3 regions of the Kineococcus terrestris genome follow, and region 2 is predicted to be linked to each of the others. Evidence: riboswitches for the same ligand, from Rfam matches in the RefSeq annotation. Region 2 holds a riboswitch; each other region holds the start of a gene.

Region 1 (4,809 bases), on a different contig from region 2:
CAGCACCGCGGCGCTCACCGGTCCGCCTTCACGGCGCGGGCGCGCAGCAGCGTCACCGCGGTCGTCAGCAGGCCCACGAGCAGGGCGAAGACGAGGGTCTGCGCGGCGGCCACCCCGATCTCGTAGCTGCCGCGCATGCCGGTGCGGTAGATCTCGAAGCTCGTCACGACGGTCGACAGGCCGGGCCCGCCCTGGGTGACCACGGCGACGAGGTCGAACACCTTCAGCCCGACGACGAGCTCGACCAGGAGCACGCCGAGCACGCTGGGCAGGACCACCGGCCACACGACGTGCGTGAACGTGCGCACCCGGCCCGCGCCGTCCAGGGCCGCGGCCTCGCGCAGCTCCTCGTCCACGCCCAGCAGCGCCGCGAACACCACCAGCGTCACCAGCGGCGTCCACTGCCACACGTGCATCACGACGAGCGCGGCGAAGGCCCCGACGCTGTCGCCCAGCGGGTTCGCCCCCGGGAACCCGAGGGCGCTGAACACCCCGCCGAACGCGCCGCCGACGGGGGCGAGCATGAGCTTCCACGCCACGCCCACCATCACCGGCGGGGTCACGAGCGGCAGCAGCAGCACCGTGCCCACGACCCCGAACCGCCTGCCGCGCGCGTGCAGCAGCAGCGCCAGCGCGGTGCCCAGCGCGGTCGTCCCCAGCGCCGCCGCGACCGCGAACACGACCGAGCGCACGAGCGAGCCCGCGAACGCGACCGACCGCCACGCCTCGACGAAGTTCGCGACGCCGGTGAACCCCCGCAGCGGCCGCGCCAGCGAGGAGTCGGAGAACGCCAGCAGGACGACGAACACCGTGGGGTAGGCGAGCATGACGAGCAGCCCCAGCAGGCTGGGCGCGGCCAGCCAGCCCGGCACGTGACCGGGGCGGTGCCGCCCGGGGACCGCGCGCCGCGGGCGGCCGCGTCCGGGGGCGGTCCCGCGCCCCTGGCGCGGGACGCGGCGGACGTCGAGACCGCTGCTCATCCGAGCTCGCGCTCCCAGGTCTCCTGCGCGGTGCCCAGCGCCGTCTCGACGTCCTGGCTGCCCTGCATCGCCAGCGCGAGCTGGTCGACGAGGTCCTGCAGCAGCTTCGGCGCGCCCGCCTGGCGCGGCCAGGCCAGCGCGTCGCTGGTCAGGCCCTCGCGGATGACGTCGGTCGCGGCGCCCGCCGCCTCGGCGTACTCCGGCGACTCCAGCACGCTCGTGCGGGCCGGGTCGATGCCCGAGCCGGCGGTGGAGGCCAGCAGGAAGTTGCGCTCGCGGTCCGTCGCCCACTTCACGAAGGCCGCGGCGACCTCCGGCTGCCCCGACCCGCTCGACACCCCGAGGCCGAAGCCGGCCTCCAGCGCCGTGCGGGGCGTCGTGTTCGACCCGCCCACCGGCAGGGTGACGACGCCCCACTTGTCGACCACCTGCGAGCTCTCCGGGTCCTGCGCCTTCAGGCCCAGGTCGGTCCAGGTGTCGATCATGGCGCCCTGTCCGGCCAGGAAGGCGGAGTTGGCCTGGTCGAAGCCCGTCTGCAGGGGGGTGGGCAGCGCGTGCGGCTGCACGTCCACGAGGTGCTGCAGCGCGGCCACGGCCGCCTCGCTCGTCAGCGTGGGCCGGCCCGACTCGTCCACGAGGGTGCCGCCGTAGCCGGCGAGGCGGTTGACGAAGGAGCAGCCGAGGATCATCGGCACCTGCTGGGCCTGCACGACGGCGCCGTACACGCTGCCGCCGGAGTCCCGGGTGATCTTCGCGGCGGCCTCGTCGTACTCGTCCCACGTGGCGGGCGGTGCGACGCCGTACCGCTCGAACACCTCGGCGTTGTAGTAGAGGACGTGCGTGTCGCCGTCGAAGGGCAGGCCGTAGCGGCGCCCGTCCAGCAGCGTGTACGGGTCGTACACCGCGGGCAGGAAGTCGCCGGTGGCGATGTCCTCGTTGGCGCCGACCCAGTCCGTCAGGTCGACCAGCGCCTCGGCCTCCACCAGGTCGCCCAGGCCGAAGTAGAAGTAGTCGAAGACGTCGAACTCCCCGGCACCGCCCTGCACGTCGAGGACCTGCTGGCTCGTCAGCTGGTCGTAGGGGACCGCCGTGACGTCCAGCGTGCCGCCGAACTCCTCGGCGAAGGCGGGACCGAGCAGCTCGGTGAAGGCCAGCCGGTGCGGCTGGTTGACCATCAGCTTGATCGTGGCGCCGTCCAGGGCGGCGGCGGGCTCAGCGGCGAGGGCGCTGCTGCCCGAGGCGCCGCCGCAGGCGCTCAGGGAACCGGTCGCGGCCAGGCCGCCGAGGCCGAGGGCGCCGCCGAGCAGGCGGCGGCGGGAGGTGCGGGCGCGCAGGAGCGCGTCGACGGCGCGCGGCGGACGGGACTGGTGGGGCTCGTGGGGCGTGCGGGGCTGGTGGGACATGAACGAGGGCATGCGGGGTCTCCGGGGGTCGCGGACGCGGGTGTCCGTGCGGGGTGGTGGGACCGGGCGGTGGGAGCCCGGGAGGTGGCCGGTGCGGCCGGGGGTCAGGCCGCCGGCGGCCGACAGGTCGCCGAGCTCGTGCGGGCGAGGTCGACGTGCAGCCGCCGCACCAGCCGGGTGCGGGCGGACAGGGCTCCAGGGCGCACAGCTGCCTCCATCGTCCCTGGCGGGAGCACCTGCCGCGGGGGAGCCCGCGGTGGTTGCTGTGGCGTCGTCGAGCCAGGTCTCTCGGCCACTCTGGATGGGTGTGCGGCGAGCGTAGCGGACGGTGCGGCCGCGCGGGAGGACCCGCGGTGGACCGTTCCACCGGCCTGTCGGCGCGGTGGGGCGCGCGGCACGAGCTCCGGGCCGGTCCGCGGGCGCTGTGAGACACTGCACGCGGTCGTGCGTCCCCTCACACCGGGCGCCCGGCCCGCCGACGTGACCGACGCCCCACCGGGGAGTCCGGGCCGCGCCGGGGCCCGAGGGCCCGGCCGGCGCCCCGGGCCCGCGCGACGGGCGGCGAGCGCCGGTGACGCCCCGGCGGCCGCCGCGGACCGACCGCGAACCGCCGGGGTGGACGACTGGACTTCCGCCGGTCGGGACCGATCCCGCCCGGCGAGCCCGACGAGACGCCCGGGCGGTCGCAGGGGCACCGGTGTGGCGGCCGCCGCGGGCGACGGAGACCCGTGACGACGACCCCCGACGAGAACACCGACGGCGCTGCGGCGGCGGCGGGCGAGAGCACCACCGCCCCGGCCCGCCCCGCGCGCCGGCGCCGCGCCGCCAGCCGGCCCGCCGGCCCGCCCGTGCGCGCGGAGGACCCGGCGCCCGCGGACACCGCCGCGCCGCCGGCGCAGGCGCCCGCTGAGACGCCAGCTGAGACCCCGGCGGAGATCCCCGCGGTCACCGCGTCGCCAGCCGCGCAGGAGCCCGGTGACGCGCTCGCCGAGCCCGCGGAGCCCACCAGGCCCCGCCGGGCCCGCCGCACCCGCAAGACCGCCGTGGCCGCCGAGCCCACCGTGGAGCCAGCCGCCGAGCCCACCGCGGAGCCGGCCGTCGACCCGGCGAGCGACCAGGTCGCCGAGCCCGTCGCCGAGCCCGTCGCCGAGCCCGTCGCCGAGCCCGTCGCCGAGCCCGTCGCCGAGCCCGCGGCCCCGGCGCGGCCCCGCCGCCGTCGCGCCACGCGGGCGGCGGCCTCCCCCGAGCCCGTCGCCGAGGTGGCGCCCGAGCCCGAGCCCGCGCTCGCCGATGAGCCCGCCGCGGAGGCCGACGCCGAGCAGGCCGCCGCGGCCGTGCCGGAGACCCCTCCGCAGCCCGAGCCCGTCCCCGGGCCCGCCGCGCAGGAGGCCGCCCCGCAGCAGGCCGCCCCCCGCCTCTCGGCGCAGGAGCCCGCGCAGCAGCGCGACGAGCGCGCCGAGCGCGGTCGCGCCGCCGTCGACGACCTCATGGACGACCCTGTGCTGCTGCGCGCCGCCGGGTTCGCCCGCAGCGGCGGCAGCACCGGCGCCGACCGGGCCGCCGAGGCCGCGGCCCGCGCGACCGCCGTCTTCTTCCAGGCGCCCGACGTGGAGCAGCCGCGCCGCCGCCGGGCGTCGGCGCCCGCCGGTCCGCCCCGCCACCGCGACGAGCACGACGGCGGGGTGGCGCGCGGCTGGGACGACGCGGCCGAGCCCGCCGACGACCTGACCGAGGACCGGGAAGACGACCTGGCCGACGACCTGGCCGACGACCTGGCGGGGGACCTCGCCGGCGGTCGCGCGACCGGTGCGGACGACGAGGACGGTCCGGACGCGGCCGGTGACGACGACCGCGACGACGACCGCGACGACGAGGGGGACGACGACGGCGCCCCGCGCCGCCGCCGTCGCCGGGGTGGCCGGGGCCGGCGCAGCCGCGCCCGAGGTGACGACCGAGGTGACGACCGCGGCGAGGGCGAGGGCGAGGACGGCGACGGCGACGACGCGCGTCCCGCGGACGGCGCGGCCACCGGCGCCGACGACGAGGGCGCCGACGAGGACGCCGAGCGCGCGGGCGAGCGCGACGAGCGCGAGGACGCGGGGGAGTCGTCCTCCTCGCGCCGCCGCCGTCGCCGGCGCCGCCGCGGCGGCTCGGACGGCGACGAGCCGTCGCCGGACGACCCGCCGAACACGGTGGTGCGGGTGCGCGAGCCCCGCCGCTCCCGCGGCAGCGGCGGCGGCGGCACCGGCGAGGACGAGATCACCGCGCTGAAGGGCTCCACCCGCCTGGAGGCCAAGAAGCAGCGCCGCCGCGAGGGGCGCGAGCAGGGCCGCCGGCGCGCGATCCTCACCGAGGCGGAGTTCCTGGCCCGCCGCGAGAGCGTCGAGCGCGTCATGGTGGTGCGCGAGCGGGACGGCGTCACCCAG
Region 2 (4,809 bases):
CGCGGTCGCCGCGTCGCTGGCGGAGGTGCGGCTGCGGCCCTGGCGCCGCCGCCTGCCGCCCGTGGTCGTCACCCGCGAGGGCAGCAGCGCCCAGGTGCCCGTCCACGTCCCGCACGGCGACCCCGTCGACGTCGTCGTCGAGCTGGAGGACGACGGCGGGTGGGCGCCGCTGCGCCAGGTCGACCGCTGGGTGGACCCCAAGCACGTCGACGGCCGCCTCACCGGCCGCGCCACCTTCGAGGTCCCCGACGACCTGCCGCTGGGCTGGCACCTGCTGCGGGTGCGCACCCCCTCCGGCGACGCCGAGTGCCCGCTGGTCGTCACCCCCGACGTCCTGGAGCTGCCCGAGGCGCTGCAGCGCGGGCGCTCCGTCGGCTACCAGGCGCAGCTGTACTCGGTGCGCTCGCGCCGCTCCTGGGGCGCCGGCGACCTGGCCGACCTGGCCGACCTGGCCGCCACCACCGCCGCCCAGGGCGCCGGCTGGCTGCTCGTGAACCCGCTGGCGGCCGCCTCCCCGGTGCCGCCGATGGAGGCCTCCCCGTACCTGCCGACCACCCGGCGCTTCGTCAACCCGCTGTACCTGCGCCCGGAGGACGTGCGGGAGACCGCCTACCTCGCACCGCAGCAGCGGGCCCGGGTGGAGGAGCTGGCCGCGCGCTGCCGCGCCGCCAACACGGACCCCGGCGAGATCGACCGCGACGCCCTGTGGGCGCTCAAGCGCGAGGCGCTGGAGGTGCTGCACGCCCACCCGCGCACCCAGGCCCGCCAGGCCGCCTTCCGCCGCTACGTCGCCGACGAGGACCCCGGGCTGACCGACTTCGCGCTGTGGTGCGCGCTGGCCGAGGAGCACGGCCTGCCCGCCTCCGGCTGGCCCGCGCAGGACCGCGACCCCGCCGCGGCCCGCGCCTCCGGGGCCCTGGAGCGCCTCGCCGACCGGGTCGACTTCCACCGCTGGCTGCAGTGGCAGTGCGACGAGCAGCTGCGCAGCGCCCAGGACGCGGCCACCGCGCCCGGCACCGGGCCCGGCATCGTCCACGACCTCGCCGTCGGCGTGCACCCCGAGGGCGCGGACGTGTGGAGCCTGGGCGACACCCTCGCCCGCGGCGTCACCGTGGGCGCCCCGCCGGACGCCTTCAACCAGCAGGGGCAGGACTGGAGCCAGCCGCCGTGGCGGCCCGACCGCCTCGCCGAGCTGGCCTACGTGCCCTTCCGGGACATGGTCCGCACGATCCTGCGGCACGCCGGCGGCCTGCGCGTCGACCACGTCATCGGCCTGTTCCGGCTGTGGTGGATCCCGCAGGGGGCCACCGCCGACCGCGGCACGTACGTGCGCTACGACCACGAGGCGCTGCTGGGCGTCCTGGCCCTGGAGGCCCAGCGGGCCGGGGCCGTGCTCGTGGGCGAGGACCTCGGCACCGTCGAGCCCTGGGTGCGCAGCTACCTGGCCGAGCGCGGGATCCTCGGCAGCGCCGTCCTCTGGTTCGAGTACGACGGCGACCGCCCGAAGGCGCCGGAGGACTACCGCGAGCTGGCCCTGGCCAGCGTCACCGTCCACGACCTGCCCCCCACGGCCGGCTACCTGGCCCAGGAGCACGTCGCGCTGCGCGACCGCCTCGGCCTGCTCACCCGCGACGTGGAGGAGGAGCGCGCCGCCGACCGCGCCGAGCAGGACCGCGTCCTGGGCCTCGTGCGCGGGCGCGGGCTGCTGCGCGAGGGCGCGGGGGAGCAGGAGACCGTCGAGGCGCTGCACCGCTACCTGGCGCTGGCGCCGTCGCTGATGCTGGGCGTGTCCCTCGTCGACGCCGTCGGCGACCGCCGCACCCAGAACCAGCCGGGCACCGCGAACGAGTACCCGAACTGGCGGATGCCCCTCACCGGCCCGGACGGGGAGGTCGTCCTGCTCGACGACCTGCCCACCCACACCCGGGCGCTGTCACTGGCCCGGGCGGTGCGCGAGGCGCTCGCCGCGGGCGGGGACGAGCGCGCGGGCGGCGCGGAGCGCTGAGCGGGGAGGGGCGGCCGGAGGCGGGGGAACTCCTCCACCGCGGTGGGGCGGCCGTCCCGCTGCGCCGCACCTTGACACGCGCGGGCCCGCTCGGGCACCGTGGCTCCCGCTCACCATCGAGAGCGGCTGAGAGATCTGGCTCCGTGACGCCGCAGCAACCCTCCGCGAGAGCGGGTTCGGGTGCTTCCGCCAGAACCGATGGAGGAACGGTGCTCAGGATCCGCGGTCACGCCTTCCACGCCTCGCGGCGTCGTCACATCGACCACTGCCGCCGAGGGGCCACGGGCTGTCGCTAGCAGCTGCGCGGTACCCGGTCCCCGCCACCGCGGAGACCGGTCACGACGACGACGCCACCGCCCGGGACCACCCCGCGGCCGCGCCGCGCCCTCCCGACCCCTTCCCCCGCAACAGCTCGCGCCACACCGCGCCACGAACAGCCGGAGCCCACCCATGCTCGTCCGTCGCCGCACCACGCTCGCCGCCGCAGCGGCCACCGCCCTCGCCGGCCTGGTGACCGGCTGCTCCCGCGCGACGAGCGACGAGGGAACGCCGTCGGGGGAACCCCGCACCGGCGGAACCCTCACCTACCTCGAACCGCAGACGTGGACGACGCTCTACCCGCCGGCCGCGGGTTTCTACCCCAACGGCGGCATCGTCAACAACATCACCGCCCGGCTGCTGTGGCAGGACCCGGAGACCCTCGAGCTGCAGCCGTGGATCGCCGCGGAACTGCCCGAGGTCAACGCCGACGCCACCGAGTACACGTTCACCCTGCGCGAGGGGGTCACCCACTCCGACGGATCACCCGTCGACGCGGCCAACGTGCTCGCCAACATCGACCTCTTCGGCAGCGGCGACCCGGACCGGGCGCTCACGGTCTCCGAGGCCATCAACAACTACGAGCGCGGTGAGGTCGTCGACGACCTCACCGTGAGGTTCTCCTTCTCGGCCCCCGCGCCCGGTTTCGCGCAGGCCGTCTCGACCATCAACTCCGGTCTGCTCGCCACCTCCACCCTCGAGCGGGACAGCGAGGGCTTCGGGCCCGGCCAGGCGGTCGGCGTCGTCGGTTGCGGCCCGTTCGTCGTCGACGACGAGGAGGTCGGCACGCAGATCTCGCTCGTGGCGCGCGAGGACTACGACTGGGCCCCGCCGTCGCTGGCCCGGCAGGGCCGTCCCTACCTCGACGGCATCCGCTTCGTGGTCGCGGGCGAGGACAGCGTCCGCGTCGGCACCGTGGTGGCGGGGCAGGCCGACGTCGCCCGCCAGATCGAGGCCCCCGACGAGCAGCAGTTCCAGGCCGACGGGCTGGCCCTGCTGGCCGCGGCCACCAACGGCGTCAACAACGGGTTCAGCTTCCGCTTCCGCACCCCGCAGCTGCAGGAACTGCCCGTCCGCCAGGCCCTCGTGGCCGCCATCGACCGGCAGGCCATCATCGACACCCTGTTCAGCGACAGCTACGTGCTGGCCACCGGGGCCCTCGCGAGGTCGGCGCTGGGCTACGTCGACACCTCCGAGCAGTACCGGTACGACCCGGACCGCGCGGCCCAGCTGCTCGACGAGGCGGGCTGGCTCACCGGCGCCGACGGCGTGCGGGAGAAGGGCGGCGTGCGGCTGGCCCTCACCGTCAACGAGGCGCTGCCCCAGCCCCGCTCCCGGGAGGTCGTCACCCTCGTCCAGGAGCAGCTGTCCGGACTGGGGGTCCAGGTCGAGCTGTTCCCCGGCGACCAGGCCGCGCAGACCGCCGCCTCGCTCGACCCGGAGACCGTGCAGGTGTACCACTCGATGGTCGGCCGGGCCGACTTCGACGTCCTGAAGTCGCAGTACTTCTCCAGGAACCGCAACACGCTGCTCAACCTCGACACCGACGACGAGTCCCTCGGCGACCCCGAGCTGGACGCGCTGCTCAACGACATCGCCTCCCGGCCGACCACCGAGGAGCGGCAGGCCGCGTCCGAGGCAGCGCAGCGCCGGCTGGCCGAGCAGGCCTACGTCGTGCCCTTCTTCGAGGAGCCGCAGGTCTTCGGCTTCCGCTCCGACGTGCAGGGCTTCACCACCGAGTCGGTGGGCCGGCCCTCCTTCTACGCGACGTGGCTGGACCGCTGAGCGCCGGTGGGCGCCCGGGCGGCGCGCCCGCGGTGACGGGGCCGGCGTGAGCTACGTCCTGCAGCGCGTCGCGCAGGCCGCCGTCGTCCTGGTGCTGGCCTACGCGCTGTCCTACGCGCTGCTGGCCGCGCTGCCCGGCGACGCCGTCCTGGCCCGCTTCGGCAGTCCCGAGCTGGGCCTGACGCCCGAGCAGCTGGCCGACATCCGCGCCGCCTACGGGGCCGACCGCCCGCTGCTCGTGCGCTTCGCGGAGTCCGCGCGGGCCTTCCTGGGCGGCGACCTCGGCTACTCGGTGCAGAGCGGGGCCGCGGTCTCGACCCTCATCGCCAGCGCGCTGCCCTCCACGCTCGTGCTGGCCGCGCTCGGCCTCCTCGTGGCGGTGCTGCTCGCGGTCGCGATCGCCTTCACCGCGACCCACGGCAGGGGCCGGTGGCTGCGCCGGCTGTTCCGCGACCTGCCCCCGCTGTTCGTGTCACTGCCGGTCTTCTGGATCGGGATCCTGCTCATCCAGGTGTTCTCCTTCCGCCTGGGCTGGATCCCCGTCATCGGCGCCGGGCCGGTCGAGTCGCTCGTCCTGCCCGTGCTGACGATCGCGGTGCCCATCGCCGCGCCGCTGGCGCAGGTGCTCATGCGCAGCATCGACGACGTGGGGCAGATGCCGTTCATCGCCGTCGTGCGCGCCCGGGGCGCCAGCACCCCGT
Region 3 (4,809 bases), on a different contig from region 2:
TGAGAGGACTCTCACGGACCTCGGGCGCCGCCACGGCGCCTCACCCCAGGGCCAGCCCGGCCGCCAGGCCCGCGGCGGCGGCGGCGCTCGTCGCCACCAGCGTCCCGGCCGCGTTGCCCGCGGCCGCCCACCAGGCGCCCCGCTGCGCCAGGCGGACGCTCTCCAGCACGGCCGTGCTGAACGTCGTGTACCCGCCGCAGAAGCCCAGGCCCACGACGGCGCGCAGGTCCTGCGACCCGACGCCGGCCAGCACCAGACCCGTGACCAGGCCCAGCAGCAGCGAGCCGGAGACGTTGATCCCCACGGTCGGCCACGGGAACGTCGTGGGCCACCGGCGCCGCACCTCCCCGTCCACGACGAAGCGGGCCACCGCCCCCAGCGCCCCGGCCAGGCACACCGCCAGCGGCACCAGCAGGGCGCTCACCGCGGGCCGTCCGCGTCCGGGTCCACCGGGTCCACCGGGGCCACCGACGCCGCCGCGCGCCGCGCGGTCCGCCACCGGTGGTGGCGGGCGGCCGCGACCACCCCCAGCCCGGCCGCCAGCAGGCCGAGGACCACGCTGGTCACGGCGTAGGCCGCGCCCGCCGCGAGCGCCCCGTCCCGCACGAGCAGGTCCGCCTCGTTCGCCAGCGAGCTGTACGTCGTGAGGGACCCCAGCAGACCGGTGCCCAGGCCCAGCCGCAGCAGCCGGCGCCGCCCCTCGTCGGGACCACGCCGCGCCAGGCCCTCCAGCAGCGCGCCCAGGCCGAAGGCGCCCAGCAGGTTCACGCCGAAGGTCGCCCACGGCCACCCGAGCGCCGCGGGCGGCCACAGGCTCTCCGCCGCGCCGCGCAGCGCCGTCCCGCAGAACCCGCCCGCCAGCACGACGGCCAGCAGGCGCGGGGACAGGTGGGGTGCTCGAGCGGGCACGGGTCGCTCCGATCGCGGTGGCGCGGGGCCGGGACAGGCGGCGCGCGCCACTGTACGAGCCGGCCGCCGGTGAGGGCAGGCTGGCTTGTCCGGACCGCGATCCCGTTGCGCTGCAAACGGAAGCGGAGAGCAGGGGGTGTCCGGGCGGGTAGCGTGGCGGCCGTGACGGACCTCGCCCCCCACGACCGCGAACCCGCCGAGCACCTCGGCTCCGTCAGCGGCCGCCTCAGCTGGCTGCGCGCCGGCGTCCTCGGCGCCAACGACGGCATCGTCTCCGTGGCCGCGCTCGTCCTCGGCGTCGTGGCCGCCACCGACGACCGCGGGGTCCTGCTCACCACCGGCCTGGCCGGGCTCGTGGCCGGTGCCCTGTCGATGGGGGTGGGCGAGTACGTGTCCGTCAGCACCCAGCGCGACACGCAGTCCGCGCTGCTGGCGCGCGAGCGGCGCGAGCTGGCGGAGATGCCGGACGAGGAGCTCGACGAGCTGACCGCGATCTACACGGCCAAGGGGCTCTCCCCGGCGCTGGCGCGGCGGGTGGCCCGCGAGCTGACCGCCCACGACGCCCTGGGCGCGCACGCCGAGGCGGAGCTCGGCCTGGACCCGGACGAGGTCGTGCGCCCCTGGCAGGCCGCGTGGGCGTCGGTGCTGGCCTTCACCCTCGGCGCGGCGCTGCCCCTGCTGGCCGTGCTGCTGCCCCCCGACGCGGTGCGGGCGTCGGCCTGCTTCGCCGCGGTCCTGCTCGCGCTCGCCGCCACCGGTGTCGTCAGCGCCCGCCTCGGTGGCGCCGACCCGCGCCGGGCCGTGCTGCGCGTCACCGGCGGGGGAGCCGTCGCCATGCTCGTCACCTACGGGATCGGCTCGCTGCTCGGCACGGCTCTCTGAGGCCGCCGGCCCCGACCGGCACCGCTCTACTGCGCAATCTGCCGCTGCACGGGTCCGCCGGTGAACGATCTGCCCGTCCGGAGCAGTCCCGCTTGCGCACCGGCGTCCGGCGTCGCGACGCTGCGCGGGTGACGACGACCGGACCGGCCGCGACCCGGCCACCCGCCGCGGCAGCGCCGCTGCCCCACTCGCGCGCCGAGGACGTGGCCGGCCTGCTCGTCGGGACGTTCCTGGCCTCCCTGGGCCTGCACCTGCTGCACGCGGCCTCGGCCGTCACCGGCGGCACCGCGGGGCTCGCCCTGCTCCTCGGCTACGCGGCCGGGCTGCCCTTCGGGGTCCTGTTCCCGCTGGTGAACCTGCCGTTCGTCGTGCTGGCCGTGCGGGTCAAGGGCTGGGCGTTCACGCTGCGCTCGGCGCTCGCGGTGGCGGCGGTGTCCCTGCTCAGCCCCCTGCAGGCGGCCTGCCTGCCGGACCTGCGGATCGACCCCGTCTACGCGGTGCTCGCCGGCAACCTCGTGGCCGGCACCGGCCTGCTCGTGCTGTTCCGCCACCGCGCCAGCCTCGGCGGGTTCGGCGTCCTGGCGCTGGTGCTGCAGGAACGGCTCGGCTGGCGGGCCGGCTACGTGCAGATGGTGCTCGACGTCGCCGTGGTCACCGCGTCCGTCGCGGTCGTCGGCCCGGCGGTGGCCGCGCTGTCGGCCGCGGGCGCGGTCGTGCTCAACCTCGTGCTGGCGATGAACCACCGCCCCGGCCGCTACACCGGGAGCTGACCCGGCCGGTGCCCGCGGGAGCGCCCTCAGCCGGGCAGGCCCGCCCGCAGCGCCCACGCGCGGGTCGCGGCCACGTCCAGGCGCAGCTGCTCCACGAGCTCGCTGGAGCCGGCGTAGCGGCGCTGAGGGCGCAGCCGCTCGTGCAGGCGCACCAGCACGGTGCGCTCGTACAGGTCGCCGTCGAAGTCGAGCAGGTGCGCCTCCAGCAGCCGCTGCCCGTCCTTGCCGTAGTACGTGGGGCGGTGGCCCACCGACACGGCGGCCACGTGCACCGGCCCGCCGGCGGCCGGGTCCACCTGCACCGTGCCGGCCCACACGCCGTCGCGCAGCCCGTGCTCGGGCACCGCGACGTTCGCCGTCGGGAAGCCCAGCAGCCGCCCGCGCTCGTCGCCGTGCTCGACCACGCCCTCCACGTGCAGCAGGGCCGGCGCGTCGCGCAGGCGGTGCTGCGCGGGCACGCGGGTGGTCAGGGCGCTGGGGCGTTCGGGCACGAGGACCTGCTTCCGGGCCGGGCTCCGCGGAGCCGCGCTTGCCGGGCGCCCACCGCCCGGCCGGGTCGTCACCTGGAGCACCCCACCGCGGTGGAGGGTTGCCGGGCAGCCAGCCAGGGCTTCACGCTGCCGCTCTTGACCTGCGGTCACGGTAGGAAGGGGTCCTGGACGTGTCAACAGCAGCGCGGGGGGACCGATGACCGGGACGACGACGACCGGCGGCGCGGGTGGTGGTGCGGGCGGCGCGGCGTGGCAGGTGCCCGCCGGGCTGGTGGAAGGGCTGCTGGGCGCCCTGCCGCCCGCGCGCCGCGAGGTGTTCGCGCTGCGGGTGGAGCGCTGGTGGGAGGACCTGCGCAGCGGCCTGGCCGGCCTGCACGCCCCCGACGTCGCCGACGACCTGGCGGCCCGGCTGCTGCGCCTGGCCGCCGGGGCGTGCGCCCGCCGGCCCGACGACCTGCACCGCCTGGACCAGGCCCGCACCCTGCGCCCCGACTGGTTCCAGTCCCCGCGCGCCGTCGGCTACGCCGCCTACACCGAGCGGTTCGCGGGCACCCTGGCCGGCGTCGCCGGCCGGCTGGACCACCTCGGCGAGCTCGGCGTCACCTACCTGCACCTCATGCCGCTGCTGCGCCCGCGCGAGGGCGACAGCGACGGCGGCTACGCCGTGGCCGACTACCGCGCCGTGCGCGAGGACCTCGGCGACGTGGAGGACCTGCGCGCGCTGGCGAGCGCCCTGCGCGCGCGCGGCACCAGCCTCGTGCTGGACCTCGTGCTCAACCACGTCGCCCGCGAGCACGCGTGGGCCCGCGCGGCCCGCGCCGGCGACGAGCGCTACCGCCGCTACTTCCACGTGTTCGCCGACCGGGAGCTGCCCGACGCCTACGAGCGCACCCTGCCGGAGGTGTTCCCCGACTTCGCCCCCGGGAACTTCACCTTCGACGAGGAGCTCGGCGGCTGGGTGTGGACGACGTTCAACTCCTTCCAGTGGGACCTGGACTGGTCGAACCCCGAGGTCCTCGCCGAGTTCGCGGAGGTCGTGCTGTTCCTGGCCGAGCTCGGGGTGGAGGTGCTGCGCCTGGACGCGGTGGCGTTCCTGTGGAAGCGGATGGGCACGAACTGCCAGAACCAGCCCGAGGTGCACTCGGTGGTGCAGGTGCTGCGCGCGCTGACCCGGATCGCCTGCCCCGCGGTGCTGCTGAAGGCGGAGGCGATCGTCGCGCCCGACGACCTGGTGCACTACCTCGGCCGGGGCCGCCACCACGGCCGCGTCAGCGACCTGGCGTACCACAACACCCTCATGGTGCAGGTGTGGTCGTCGCTGGCGGCGCAGGACGTGCGGCTGGCCGCGCAGGCGCTGCGGGCGCTGCCCACCGTGCCGACGACGACCGCGTGGATCACCTACGCGCGCTGCCACGACGACATCGGCTGGGCCGTCTCCGACGCCGACGCCGCGGCCGTCGGCCTCGACGGGCACGCCCACCGCTCGTTCCTGTCCGACTGGTACTCCGGCGCCTTCGAGGGCTCCACCGCGCGGGGCCTGGTGTTCCAGGAGAACCCGGCGACGGGGGACCGGCGCATCAGCGGCACGTGCGCGGACCTCGTCGGGCTGACCGCGGCGCGCGAGGCGCTGGCCGCCGGGACGGGGGACCCGCGGGCGCGCGCCGGGCTGGAGGCCGAGGTGGACGCCGCGCTGGCCCGGCACCTGCTGGCCCACGCCGTCGTCTTCGCCTGGGGCGGCATCCCCGTCGTCTGGTCCG

What was found. A riboswitch is a leader RNA that binds a small molecule or an ion and turns the genes downstream of it on or off. The one in region 2 is predicted to bind S-adenosylmethionine.
Region 1: linked by a shared signal. The riboswitch ahead of AB8M62_RS08545 (putative leader peptide) and the one ahead of AB8M62_RS12395 (TIGR04028 family ABC transporter substrate-binding protein) in region 2 are both predicted to bind S-adenosylmethionine.
Region 3: linked by a shared signal. The riboswitch ahead of AB8M62_RS12755 (riboflavin kinase) and the one ahead of AB8M62_RS12395 (TIGR04028 family ABC transporter substrate-binding protein) in region 2 are both predicted to bind S-adenosylmethionine.

Annotation. Positions count from the first base shown of each region.
Region 1 covers NZ_JBEUEI010000011.1:35,203-40,011, forward strand. Annotated here, with positions in the region: gene AB8M62_RS08530 (carbohydrate ABC transporter permease) at 1-18, opposite strand, end outside; gene AB8M62_RS08535 (carbohydrate ABC transporter permease) at 15-980, opposite strand; gene AB8M62_RS08540 (ABC transporter substrate-binding protein) at 977-2,383, opposite strand; gene AB8M62_RS08545 (putative leader peptide) at 2,488-2,589, opposite strand; SAM riboswitch class I at 2,595-2,691, opposite strand; gene AB8M62_RS08550 (Rne/Rng family ribonuclease) at 3,112-4,809, shown strand, end outside.
Region 2 covers NZ_JBEUEI010000018.1:39,599-44,407, reverse strand. Annotated here, with positions in the region: gene malQ (4-alpha-glucanotransferase) at 1-2,005, shown strand, start outside; SAM riboswitch class I at 2,116-2,210, shown strand; gene AB8M62_RS12395 (TIGR04028 family ABC transporter substrate-binding protein) at 2,456-4,108, shown strand; gene AB8M62_RS12390 (ABC transporter permease) at 4,155-4,809, shown strand, end outside.
Region 3 covers NZ_JBEUEI010000019.1:22,447-27,255, forward strand. Annotated here, with positions in the region: gene AB8M62_RS12735 (fluoride efflux transporter FluC) at 41-412, opposite strand; gene AB8M62_RS12740 (CrcB family protein) at 421-909, opposite strand; gene AB8M62_RS12745 (VIT1/CCC1 transporter family protein) at 1,072-1,791, shown strand; gene AB8M62_RS12750 (YitT family protein) at 1,920-2,561, shown strand; gene AB8M62_RS12755 (riboflavin kinase) at 2,588-3,052, opposite strand; SAM riboswitch class IV at 3,082-3,193, opposite strand; gene AB8M62_RS12760 (alpha-amylase family glycosyl hydrolase) at 3,249-4,809, shown strand, end outside.